2 regions of the Psychrobacter cryohalolentis K5 genome follow, and region 2 is predicted to be linked to the other one. Evidence: predicted binding sites of a transcription regulator. Region 2 holds the regulator's gene; the other holds the start of a gene.
What was found. Region 2 encodes PhoB, which activates phosphate uptake and scavenging genes when phosphate is short. Its sites were predicted from a motif close to TGTCATNAANCTGTCATAA; they were not measured.
Positions count from the first base shown of each region.

Region 1: PCRYO_RS02240 (DNA translocase FtsK) is a predicted target of PhoB. The motif match lies at 4,125-4,143, and genes of this name have one in related genera.

Region 1 is NC_007969.1:521,778-528,535, reverse strand. It holds gene PCRYO_RS02245 (amidase) at 1-483, opposite strand, end outside; gene PCRYO_RS02240 (DNA translocase FtsK) at 767-4,060, opposite strand; gene trxB (thioredoxin-disulfide reductase) at 4,786-5,808, shown strand; gene aat (leucyl/phenylalanyl-tRNA--protein transferase) at 5,809-6,633, shown strand.
Region 2 is NC_007969.1:2,718,967-2,725,724, reverse strand. It holds gene pstC (phosphate ABC transporter permease subunit PstC) at 1-739, opposite strand, end outside; gene pstS (phosphate ABC transporter substrate-binding protein PstS) at 912-2,066, opposite strand; gene asd (archaetidylserine decarboxylase) at 2,370-3,203, opposite strand; gene dtd (D-aminoacyl-tRNA deacylase) at 3,390-3,845, shown strand; gene phoB (phosphate regulon transcriptional regulator PhoB) at 4,004-4,708, shown strand; gene phoR (phosphate regulon sensor histidine kinase PhoR) at 4,814-5,884, shown strand; gene PCRYO_RS11310 (M23 family metallopeptidase) at 5,898-6,488, opposite strand.

The DNA.
Region 1 (6,758 bases), 860 kb from region 2:
GATACCGCTTGCCACTGCCGCCGCACTACCACCCGATGAGCCACCAGAGCTATAGCCTTTTTTAAAAGGATTATGTGTCACGCCATGTGCTTTTGGCTCAGTGGTGATAATCAAGCCAAATTCTGGGGTATTGGTCTTACCAAAAGTGTTCACACCCGTAGCTTTCATACGCTTGACGATTTCGCTATCGCTTTTTGAGATGATATTGACGCTACGACTGCCCATCGTAATCGGCTCATCAGTGAAGCTAAATGACAAATCTTTTAATAAATAAGGGACGCCGTTAAATACACCAGCTGGCAGTCCCGCCTGCGCTGCAGCATAAGCGCGCTCGTCAAAACGATGAATGATAGCATTCAATTTGGGATTGAGCTGATTGGCTTGATAGACTGCTGCATCCAGCCACTCTTTGGCACTGACTTCCCCAGCATTGACCAATGCCGCGAGTGCTAATGCATCGTATTGGGTATATTCTTTAAACATAACCGACCTTCCTTGGAGAATAATCAAATTAAAATTTTAAAAGATTAATATGTATCCGATTTATAGACAGTAATCAGTTTAGTATAAAACCTCACTGTTTATAATGAATAAACAAACTCATTAGTCATTTACGGTATTTAGAATCCTATTTGATAGGGGCAATTGATAGCCTGAAAATAATACTCCTAAAACCTTTTACTACATAAAATTCCTTAATATCTTCAATAAAAAAGACGAGTTACTTTCGTAAATCGTCTTTTTACCATCCAGTCAAACATAAGCTCTACATTAGTAGCTCACGTTTACCACTCTTACCCATTGAACTGACCAGTCCAGCCTCTTCCATCGAGTCAACAATACGCGCGGCGCGGTTATAGCCAATGCTAAATTTACGCTGAATACTAGAAGCGGAAACTTTACGAGTCTCCATAATAAAACCAACGGCTTCGTTGTAAAGGTCATCATCTTCACCAGAGGCATTGGCAGCACTACTGCCACCGCTAGGACTAGACAATTCAAAATTGCCTGCCATATTGTCGATATAATCAGGCGCACCGCGCTCACGCCATGCATCACAGACGCTATTGACCTCTTCATCGCTGACATAAGCACCATGGACACGATCAGGTTCAATTTGCCCAGGCCCTAAGAACAGCATATCGCCATTACCAAGCATATCTTCTGCGCCACCACTATCCAAAATAGTCCGTGAATCGACTTTTGAGTTGACTCGTAACGCTGCTCGTACCGGAATATTGGCTTTAATCAAACCAGTAATCACATCAACTGAAGGACGCTGAGTCGCAAGGATTAAATGAATCCCTGCTGCCCGCGATTTTTGCGCCAAGCGTGTAATCAACTCTTCTGCCTGCTTACCGACCTGCATAATCATATCGGCAAACTCGTCTGCAACGATGACAATCATCGGTAAGGTTTTTAGCTTTGGTGCTTGGCTAATACTTACGCTGTCATTGGGTCGCCATAATGGGTCAAGCATTGGATTGCCTGATTTTTCAGCAGCGATCACTTTTTTGTTAAACTCATTTAGTTTACGCACCTTTAGCAAGCTCATAAGCTGATAACGACGTTCCATCTCTGCGACGCACCATGACAAGGCACTTGCCGCCTCAGTCATATCGGTAACGACTGGGGTCAGCAAATGCGGAATATCATTATAGTTGGCAAGTTCAAGCTGCTTAGGATCGATAAGAATCATTCGCAGCTCGTTCGGCGTATATTTGAGCAGCATCGATAGTAACATCGCGTTGACCAAGACTGATTTACCAGAACCCGTCGTACCAGCGACCAACATATGCGGCGCTCGTGCAAGATCAGTAATAATAGCTTTACCGCCAATATCTTTACCCATCGCCATACTGATTTGCGCTTTAGGATCTTTAAATTTTTCGGTATCCAACAACTCAATCAAACGTACCATTTCGCGCTGTTTATTGGGTACTTCGATACCAATATAGGGTTTACCAGGAATAACCTCAACCACACGTAAAGATGCCATTGATAATGAGCGTGCCAAATCACGTGAAATTCCCGTAACTTTACTGGCTTTTATCCCAGGCGCAAGTTCTACTTCAAAGCGAGTGACGACAGGTCCTGGAATCGCATTAACAACATTTGCTTTGACATTGAACTCTTGTAATTTAATTTCCAGTAGCTCTGATAACTGCTCAAGCTCAGCAAGCGTATAGCTTGGCTGACGATTGGGGTCTGGCTTATCTAAGATCGACATCTCTGGAATCGGCGACAGACTACTACGATAGGCAGCCGTTTGCATCGAGCGTGATTTTTGACTGAATGCAACATCATCACTAATATGAGGCATAACGGGAGCATCAATCTCGTCAGTGCTATCATAAACATTGTCGTCTTCTGGCATCATATCCGTAATATGATTGCTACTATCACCTTCTGGGACTGCAAAACTCATAGTTGGTTTAGTTACTGTGGCTGACTCGATACTTGATATGGTAGCCGTACTCTCTGCTATTGGTGGTGCTTTTGGATTTGCAGGCGGGGTATTGGTCGGTGTCATATCTATTATTTCTGATGTATTCTCTACATCAGCATCAGCATCAGAAAAAGACTCCAAATCGTTCAACAAGTCATTTGCAGCATTATTAGGAATGTCGTCAGTAATGTCGTTTGGTGAGATAGTAGTTTGCTGCTGAACAGGTGCAGCTGCAGTTTCTGTTAATGTCTCTACGGCAGATAATTCTTGTTCATGGCTAAAATCAGTCGCTTCCGGCACTGCCGCATGTTCTGCCAACCATGCATCCACTAAGCTATCGACGCTAGGCGCTGATTCAGGAATATCTGGCTGCGTAGTTGACATGTTCGGTGCATAATCATTTAACGAATGTGCTGCTTGTTGCTGAGCCTCCTCTTGAGTGATATCAAGAACTGGGCTAGCAGAAGAAATGTCAGTATTTAAGCTGTCAACAGAAGCAGCAGCTGATGCCTCTGAATATGGAGCATTTACGAAATCATAAGGTATCGTATCTTGCTCATTTTCTATCTGGTTTGCTAATAAATCAGCGACAGTATTTGCATCGTTCCATGCAAAACTTGGCTCAACCTTTCTGATAGGCATTGGCGTAGCATTGGTAGCAGGTACTGATGTTTTATTTAGATTAAAAGCACTATTGCTAGTCGTTGTGGCGGCTGCAGTTTGTAGCTGCTCTTCTCGTTTGGTACTTTCACTGGCGACTTGCGCAGCGGCTGCCATAGAAGCTTTTACACTGGCACCCAATCCTGAAGACGATAAAAAGTCTGTCAATGCGCTATTAAAACGACCACTTCTATTGTCTTGCTGTTTATTGTTAGCCTGTTCATCCACTTGCAACTCAAGAGGCAATTGCTCATATTCTGGAGTATTAGTATCACTTATTGCTATATCACGACCTTGTTTATCGGCAGCACTAGTAGCATTGTCTTCTTGTGTTATTTGACTAGCATCAAGGCTGCTATCAAGGTTTTTGACACCTGACCCAAACCAAGACAAAGTTTTGAATTTTTCGTAAATACTTAACCAATGAATATTAAAGGCAAAGGTGGTCGTAATAGCGACAAACACTGCCAAAAACGTCACACTCCCCCACTGCGACAATAGCTGTGCTAGCCTCGCTTGTAGCTCAAGACCAATAATACCGCCAGCAACGCCTTTGAGTCCTGAAGATATTGGATCTGCTACCTGCTGCACCAATGCGATCATCTGGGCAAATAAGGCACTGCTGCTCAATATTAAAAACACATAAGCAACCAAGCGTAATAACCAAAACGTCGGTTTATTGTCCCACCAAATCAGCACTGACTCATAAACCAGAAACGCCAGTAACCACCACGCACCAAAACCAAAGAAGCTATACAGCAAATCTGAGAGCCATGCGCCCATCTCGCCGCCCATATTATTAATGGTCGTCATATCACTACTGATATGCGACCAGCTGGGATCATTACCGGTATAAGTCATCAAAATCACGAACAAATAAACCGCGAGGAGTAATCCCAGTAAGGTAAATATGCCCTTTTTTAAGTAATCAATAATTGGTGCTGATATCACGTAAGATCTGCCTTGTTGTTAATACTCGTCATGAATACTCAATAGTCGTCAAACCATGATTAAGCTTAATCATGCTGACATAAATTCCTGATAGAAACTGCTGTAATAGGTTACGACTGATGTGGCGTAATAACACAAAAACTTTATCTAAAATACTACGACAAAATATTGACCGCATTGCTGTTTTTGTTTTGTGCGCGGCATACAACTTCTTATAATAACAAATACATAGCTGCCATGGCGACCGTGTTATCAATAAAGCGCATAAGAAAATCAATCCAGTAGTGATTTAGCCAAAAATGCAGCTAGTAAAAAATGATGCCTGTTCTTTTTGCATTAGAATCTAACCAAAATATATTAAGAACTCTACGTTACTGCTGGTATAAATTTTTTATAGCCTCTGTCTGCGTAGGCACAGCAAGCAAGACAAATTAATACCAGCAGTACGTGATGTTTATATATCACTTTTCACTGACTATATTTGAATATGGGCTAATTTTTGGTACTAAAATTTCAAGCTGCAGATACTTTAGTTCTAATGATACCCATATTTGTTTTAGCAAACTTGCACTTTTTGCTCTTAGCCCTTATGTTATTATCACATAGCAACCATAATAACCAGATACGTCGTCATTTTTACGCTTATCTTTTATAATACTTATAATATCTACTTATTATTTTAACGTTGAACCCTTTCACTTTTATTGCTCTAGCAAGGAAATCTTATGGCAACTGATAATACTGCTCCACGCCACGAAAAACTCATTATTTTAGGTTCAGGTCCTGCTGGTTATTCTGCCGCTGTGTATGCAGCACGCGCCAACCTAAAGCCTGTTATGGTCACCGGTATGGAAGTCGGCGGACAGCTCACGACGACGACCGAAGTCGATAACTGGCCGGGTGATGCACATGATTTGACTGGTCCTGCATTGATGGAGCGTATGAAAGCCCATGCCGAACGCTTTGGTACTGAACTGGTTTATGATCATGTCAATGCTGTGAATTTAAATGTGCGTCCTTTTGAGCTGACTGGTAATAACGGCAATTACACCTGTGATGCTCTTATTATCTCAACCGGCGCATCAGCACAGTATCTAGGTCTAGAGTCAGAAACCAAATTCCGTGGTCTTGGCGTTTCTGCTTGTGCAACTTGTGATGGCTTCTTTTATAAAGACCAAAAAGTGGCAGTTATCGGTGGTGGTAACACGGCCGTTGAAGAAGCGCTGTATTTATCAAATATCGCCGCTGAAGTCACTTTAGTCCATCGCCGTGATAGCTTACGCTCAGAAAAAATCCTACAAGATAAACTATTTGAAAAAGCCAAAAATGGTAATGTCAAAATCGAGTGGAACCACAGCGTAAAAGAAGTGGTTGGTGATGATATGGGCGTTAATGGCGTGGTCATTGAATCTATGATTGATGGCAGCACCAAGCAACTGGACGTGTTTGGTATGTTTGTTGCCATTGGTCATAAGCCGAATACTGACTTATTTAAAGGTCAGCTAGAGATGAAAGACGGTTATCTGATCGTCAACAGCGGTCTCAATGGTAACGCTACCCAAACCAGTATCGAAGGTGTCTTTGCCGCAGGTGACGTCGCAGATCACGTCTATCGTCAAGCGATCACCTCTGCTGGTACGGGCTGTATGGCAGCACTTGATGCTGAAAAGTACCTAGATGCAATAGGCGAAACGGTCGCTCAAGATCATACTTATGCTTCAACGTTGACAGCTGACAAAGAAGCGTAAATGAGCGATTTTGTTAACGATGGTCATACAACGCCTGAGGCTTTTGTTCAACATATCAAAAGTCTTGGGCGTTATGACTTTCCAGAGCCAGCGATAGTAGATCCTGAAGGTATGGGTATTGTGGCTATCGGGGGAGATTTAGCTCCTGAGACGCTGATTTCTGCTTACGCACAGGGTCTATTTCCTTGGTTTAATGACGATGAGCCAATTGCTTGGTGGTGCCCTGAACCCAGATGTGTGATGCAGCCGACAGACTATCAGCCCAGTAAATCGCTACGTAAGCTAGCAAACCGTAGTCGTTGGCAGTTGACACTGAATCAAGCTTTTGATGAAGTCATACACGCTTGTAGTTTACCGCGTAGTAATGGCGTTAATAACGATCTTAATGAAAGTCAGCCTGTTGGCGAACATACTTGGATTCATGATGAGATGATTGAAGCTTATACTGAGCTACATGCTCAAGGCTTCGCGCATAGTATTGAAGTTTGGGATGATAAAGGCGCGCTCGTTGGTGGTTTATATGGCTTAAAAATAGGCGGTATTTATTTTGGTGAATCGATGTTCCATATCGCTTCTAATGCATCAAAGCTAGCATTTTGGGGCTTGATGCGCTTATGTGAGCACAGCAATGTTAATCTTGTCGACTGTCAACTCCCTAACGATCATCTCATGAGTTTAGGTGCTATCACCTTGTCACGTACTGAGTTTTTGACTCAACTAGATATATTAATATCTAATAGTTCAGATAATTGGCACAAAAACTCGCATAAGCCTCTAGCGGTACCGCTGTTAGGGAGTTTGCAACCTTGGCAATTAAACCTCTAGTTTATTACTTTATTTTAAAATCTAAAGTTGATCTGGCTAATCGATACATGAAATAGCGCGACTCGATTGAGTACGTATGATTATTACTATTACGTTTAATCAGCAATGTTTTCATAAATCAGTAA
Region 2 (6,758 bases):
AGAAAGTCACAGCCATCGTCTCGCCCAATGCGCGTCCAAGCCCTAAAATCACACCACCGACCACGCCAGCTTTAGTATAAGGTAAGATGATTTTGAACATCACTTCCCACGTCGTCGCACCCATGCCATACGCAGATTCTTTTAATAAATCAGGTACCACAGAAAAAACATCCCGCATGGTGGCGGCAATAAAAGGAATAATCATAATTGCCAGTACCAAGGAGGCGGTAAACATACCAAGCCCCATCGGTGCACCAGTGAATACTTGCCCGATAATAGGCAGAGGACCGATGTTTTCAATCAACCATGGCTGAATGTGTTCGCTAAAATACGGCGCAAAGACAAACAAACCCCACATGCCATAAATAATAGAAGGAATACCTGCCAACAGCTCAATGGCGATACCCAATGGCTTTTTTAAGAAGTTAGGGCACAGTTCGGTCAAAAAGATAGCAATACCAAAGCTCACTGGCACAGCAATAGCGATTGCAATAAGGGAGGTGACAATCGTACCGTAAATAGGTGCAAGTGCCCCATATTGATCGTTCACTGTATCCCAGTTATTGCTGGTATAAAATCCCAGTCCAAATTCAGTGATACTGGGCCAAGCGCCTACGATTAATGAGAGCAGGATGCCACCAAGTGACAATAGCACCAAGATTGCAAATGCTTTAGTTGCATTGACAAAGATAGCATCGTAACGTTTTTGTTTAGCCAGTTGGGACCTTAAATCATTCATAAGTGTCTCAGCGTTGAATAGAATCAAGTCAAAATAGTAAAAGAGGTTTTATCACAACAAACTTAAAAAAATCTTTAAATTTTCTGTGATAAAACCTCTCAAACCCCTACCGGAGAATAGTGGTTTGAGAGGTTGGCTCGACAGTGATTATGCAATCACTAGTATAAACAGGTTACTGTGCAGGCTTATAGACAGGTTGGCCGTCACTGCCTTTGACCTCACTCCATTTTGCTTTAAATAAGGCAACTGCAGTATCAGAGAACGGTACGTAATCAAGCGCCATAGCGTCGTCATCACCTTGCTCATAAGCCCAGTCAAAGAACTTCAATACACCAGCGACTTGTTTGGCATCTTGTGGCTGCTTATGTACTAAGATAAAAGTGGCGGCGGCGATTGGCCAAGCTTGCGCTGTTTCAGAGTTGGTAATGACTTTATAAAAGCCTTCTTGCTGTGACCAATCGATGTCACCTGCTGCTGCAAAGGTTTTGGCAGAAGGTTGTACGACATTGCCCGCAGCATTTTTCAGGGCGACGTGTGCCATACCGTTTTGCTTAGCGTAAGCGTATTCAACATAGCCGATAGAGTTTTTCATACGCGTGACATAGCTCGACACACCTTCATTACCTTTACCACCCGCACCGGTAGCCGACGTTGGCCATTTGACGGTCTTATCGACACCTACACTGTCATTCCAATCGCTTGACACTTTGGCTAGATAATCAGTGAAGTTAAAGGTTGTACCAGAACCATCTGAGCGAAACACTGTGGTAATGGCAGCGTCTGGTAATTTAAGTTCAGGATTCATCGCCGCAATTGCAGGGTCGTTCCATTTGCTGATTTTACCCAGATAAATATCAGCAAGCATTTTGCCATCGAGCTTTAACTGACCGGGCTCAATACCATCGATATTAACAATAGGTACCACGCCACCGATGACGCTTGGGAACTGTATCAGACCGGCTTCGTTCAACTCTTCTGGTGTCATCGGCGCATCAGATGCCCCAAAATCTACCGTCTTAGCAACGATTTGTTTGATACCACCTGATGAGCCAATAGACTGATAGTTCACTTGACCACCTGTGGCTTTATTGTAGGCATCTGACCACTTAGCATAGATAGGCTGTGGAAAAGAAGCACCAGCACCGGTAATACTCATCGATGCACTTTCAGCTGAGCTAGCACTAGCGTCGCTACTCACAGCAGTGTTTGATGGTGCTGTTGTGGCTGCTTCGTCGGTTTTATCGCTCTCGTTGTTGCTAGTCGTTTGGTTACAAGCGGCTAATGTCAAAGTGCTAGCGATTGCTACTGCCATGAATGAATAACGCATTATTTCTCCTAAAATTAATCAATTTTGAGTATCAAGCATTTATAAATAACAATGACAATGGTTTTCTGGGGTTGGCTGAAATGATGCTCTGCGGTTAATAAGGAGATTGTGCCAAATAAATATGACAGTTTGATGACATAAAGCCTTGCTATCACAAAAAACGACTGAAAAAAGAAAGTGATAAAAAAACGATGTTAAAGGAGTGGGCACAAAAAAAGCATAGGCAGTATTCTGATTACTGTCTATGCTCATTTTTTTTTCAATATTACTTATTACACAAGTTTTTTACTTAGATAAATGGTATTAGGTTTTAGCGCTACCCAACAGTTGCCCCATTTGAACGATTGAGCCATGCTGCATGGTATCTTGCCAATCCGTTTTTGCTGCTTTTGGCAGTACTACAATTGCGGTTGAACCTAAATAAAAACGACCAAGCTCGTCACCTTTTTTAAAGCTCATATCATGGTCTGCTTCTTGAATATCATCGGTACGGCTAATTTTACCCGTCGCTACTGTCTCAATCCCAGCGACAATCATCGCACCGACCATCACTACTGCCGCTTTACCATAGGCGGTATCAAACAGACAGACAAGGCGCTCGTTACGAGCAAACAAATCCGGCACATTAGCAGCCGTGGTGTTATTGACCGAAAATAGTGTACCAGGTACATAGCGGGTCTTGGTTAATATACCGTCAAATGGCATATGCACACGGTGATAGTTGCTTGGAGCAAGATAGACCGTAGCAAAACTACCATCCGCAAAATAATCGCCATCTGCGCTATCAGCTAAGAGCTGACCGATATCATAGTCACGACCTTTGGCTTGCAGTAGCTTATGGTCATGAATCTGCCCAAGCTGCGAAATCATGCCATCCGCAGGACTGACAATACCATTGATACTGGCATCGATAATACGGGCATTGTCTTGGAGCTCACGAGTAAAGAAATCATTAAAGCTCTCATAAGCGTTTAGGCTTTGACGCTCATATTCATCTAAGCTAACATCATACGCTTTGGCAAAACTGCGGATAAACGTACGCTTAACCCAAGGGTGGCGGCTGGCAGCTAAGCGCCCTGCGACTTTACTGATTTTTTGCTGCGGGACAAATTGCTGTAAGGTAGTAAATACATTCATAATAGATGACCAAATTAGGGATTAAAAATAGTTATTAAAATAAGAAGTTGTAATAAAAAATCATAGATAGGCAGTTTTATAGCTAGATTTATTTATAAACATAATCATAAGTACATACACAGATAATTGTATTTTATCATGGTCCGCAGCAGACTGTATGACCATAATCGTTAAAGGAAGTAAGCAATGAGATCTCTTATTCAGCGAGTCAAATATGCCAGTGTCAGCGTTGATGGGCAGGAGGTCGGTGCTATTGAGCAAGGTGTGCTGGCATATATCGGCTTGGGACACGATGATAACCTACAAAGTGCGCAGCGGATGATTGATAAAATCCTCACCTATCGTATTTTTGACAATGATGATGATCCAGCCAAATACGGCAAAGTCGATAAAAATGTCCAGCAAGTCGGTGGTGGGCTATTATTGGTCTCACAATTTACTCTGATGGCAAAGACGGATAAAGGTCGCCGCCCTGAATTTGGTAGCGCAATGGCACCTGATATGGCTCAAGCTTTATTTGCACAATTGGTTGATTATGCAAAGACGCAGTATTTAACGGTTGCAACGGGTCAGTTTGGCGCTGATATGCAAGTATTGAGTGTCAATGATGGACCATTAAACTTTTTATTAGAAGTGCATTAAGTCATTAGCATGGCTACTAAGTATTATAAATTTAAGAGTAAATGTCATTAAGCTGTCATAATTAAGCCCTTTAATGAAGAAACGCTTATTTGCGTTTGTTACTGCTTTTATAAACGCTATTTTGTCCTCTAACATTAAGAATATATTAAGAATACATTATGTCTAAAGAGCAAATTTTGATTGTTGAAGATGAAGATGCCATTCGTGAAATGGTCGTCATGACCCTAGAGATGGCGGGCTTTGATAGTTTGCAGGCAGCGGATGTGTCAGAGGCGCACCAACAAGTGGTCGATCATCGTCCAGCGCTGATTTTATTGGACTGGATGTTACCCGGTGATAAAAGTGGTATCGATTTTTGCCGTATGCTAAAAAGCGATACGCTGCTCGCCGAGATACCGGTTATTATGTTGACCGCCAAAAGTGAAGAAGACAGTAAAGTGCATGGTCTTGACGCAGGCGCTGATGATTATATGACAAAGCCTTTCTCGACCCGTGAGCTTATCTCAAGAATCAAAGCGGTATTGCGACGTAGTAACGCGCTAAGCGGCGACAAACCTATTAATATAGGCAGGCTAACTTTAGATGCCAAAAGTCAACGCTTCATGGTGGGTGATGATATTATCGATATGGGTCCGACAGAATATCGCTTATTGGCGTTTTTTATGAGCCATCCTGAGCGCGCTTATACCCGTGCCCAGCTGCTCGATCAAGTATGGGGCGGTAACGTCTACATCGAAGATAGAACCATTGATGTTCACGTAAAGCGTTTGCGCACATTACTACGTCCACATGATTGTGATACATTGATACAAACGGTACGCGGTACAGGTTATCGATTTTCTAGCCGTATCGAAAAAGGGTAATCGCTAGTAATATGAATATTGTATAGTGTCACCTTTTAATAGTGTCGCCTTTTATCGGGAGCGGCCAATAGTAGAAAAATTATAAAAAATAATGGATAAATAAAAATGCCTATCCAAGACAATGAGCAAGGTGCTACAAATCAACTTAAAAAAATCAGAAGTGCTTTACGAGCATTACGTGATGCCGTGATTTTGCTCAATGATGATGATGGACTTGAATGGTGGAACCAAGCGGCGCAGGATTTATTATTGTTGCAATCCTCAGATAAAGGCAGGCGTATTTTTGACTTCATTCAAGTGCCTGAATTTATCAAGTATTATCAGGAGGCAACGACGCTTAATACTGATGCCGATGCCGATGAGAGTGTGCATATCGTCTCTTTGCAAGACCCAAACCGCTATCTAAAGTGTGAGCTGACGCCATTTGGCGATGAAAAACTACTGATCATTTATGATGTGACCCGCTTGCAGCATTTAGAAGCAATGCGCCGCGACTTTGTGGCCAATGTTTCGCATGAGCTACGTACACCATTGACGGTCTTGATGGGATATCTGGAGAATTTCTCTGATCAGCCAGATATGCCTGCGAATTGGCGTCGCGGTTTTGAGCTGATGACTCAGCAAACGGCACGCATGAATAGGGTGGTCAATGACTTATTGCTACTGTCTCGTATCGAAATCGAAGAAACCCATGCGTTTAATGAAATCGATATGACCAAGCTGCTCACTCATGTCTATGATGATGCACAGGCGTATAATCAAGAATATAAGCATACGATTCACTTGCATATTGATACCTATGACGGACTATATGGCTCAGAGATGTACCTAAATAGCGCACTGTCCAATCTAGTGATTAATGCGATTAAATACACACCAAAAGGTGGCAATATCTCTATTAGTTGGACTAAGACTGCTGAGGGCTGCCGATTTGCTGTTGAAGATAATGGTATCGGTATAGCGCCGCAGCATCTTGCCCGTTTAACTGAGCGTTTTTATCGCGTTGACAGCGGGCGCAGCCGAGCAACAGGTGGGACGGGGCTTGGACTGGCAATTGTAAAACATGTCTTATATCAGCACGAAGCGAGCTTGCAAATTGAGTCAGTAGAAGGCATTGGCTCGACATTTAGTGCCGTGTTCCCAAATAACCATGTACGATCTGCCGCAATAAATTAATGCTTGATACACTTTAATCCTTTTGCAAAAGTGGATAAGGATTTACCGCGCTACCATTAATATAAATTCCATAATGAACATGCGGCGGTGTGCCTTTAGCATTGCCGCTATCACCCACGTAACCAATGGTATCACCGGCATTTACCCAGTCATTGGGAGAAATGTCAGCATAGTTTTCCAAATGTGCATAATAGTGTCCGGCGCCGCCAGGTCCTACTATCACAACGATGCGACCTCCTAACGTATTTTCGCCTACCTTGCTAACGATACCTTGGGTCGTTGCTTGTATTGGCGTGCCGCGCGCTGCAAAAATATCAATCCCTTCATGTGAGCGACCTTGACTACGAGCAGCGCCCCACGTATCTGTTAGAGGCTGCTTGGGTAGCGGATTTGGCAGGCTATTCTCTGTTGGTAGCGGATGTTGCAATAGGCTAAGCTGCTGCCATTTTGCTATGAAAAATGATTGAGTTTGTTGGCTGATACTCGGTAATAATCTGTCAAATACGAATAATAGCATCAGCAATACTGCGGCCTTGATGAGTACGCTAATTGCGCGGCTGATAAATGTAGGATTTGGTTGTTCGTGATTGCCATCTGGTCGCATCGACATCTCTTTGTCTTGTTATTGCTTTCACTAATATTATATAGATATTACCTTTGGCTCTTCGTATAGCATTGTTATACCTGACTTTTATCCCCATAAATAAAAAGCTACTGAATCTAATTGCATCTATTATGTAGTTGGTCCTGAATAAAGGAAGTACAAATGTTATCAATCACTACTGGGGTTAATTTTTCTTGCTTGCTGTGCCTATGCAGACAGAGGCTGCGAATAATTAACCCTAGTAGTGTTTTGCTCTTTTAAAAGTAGATT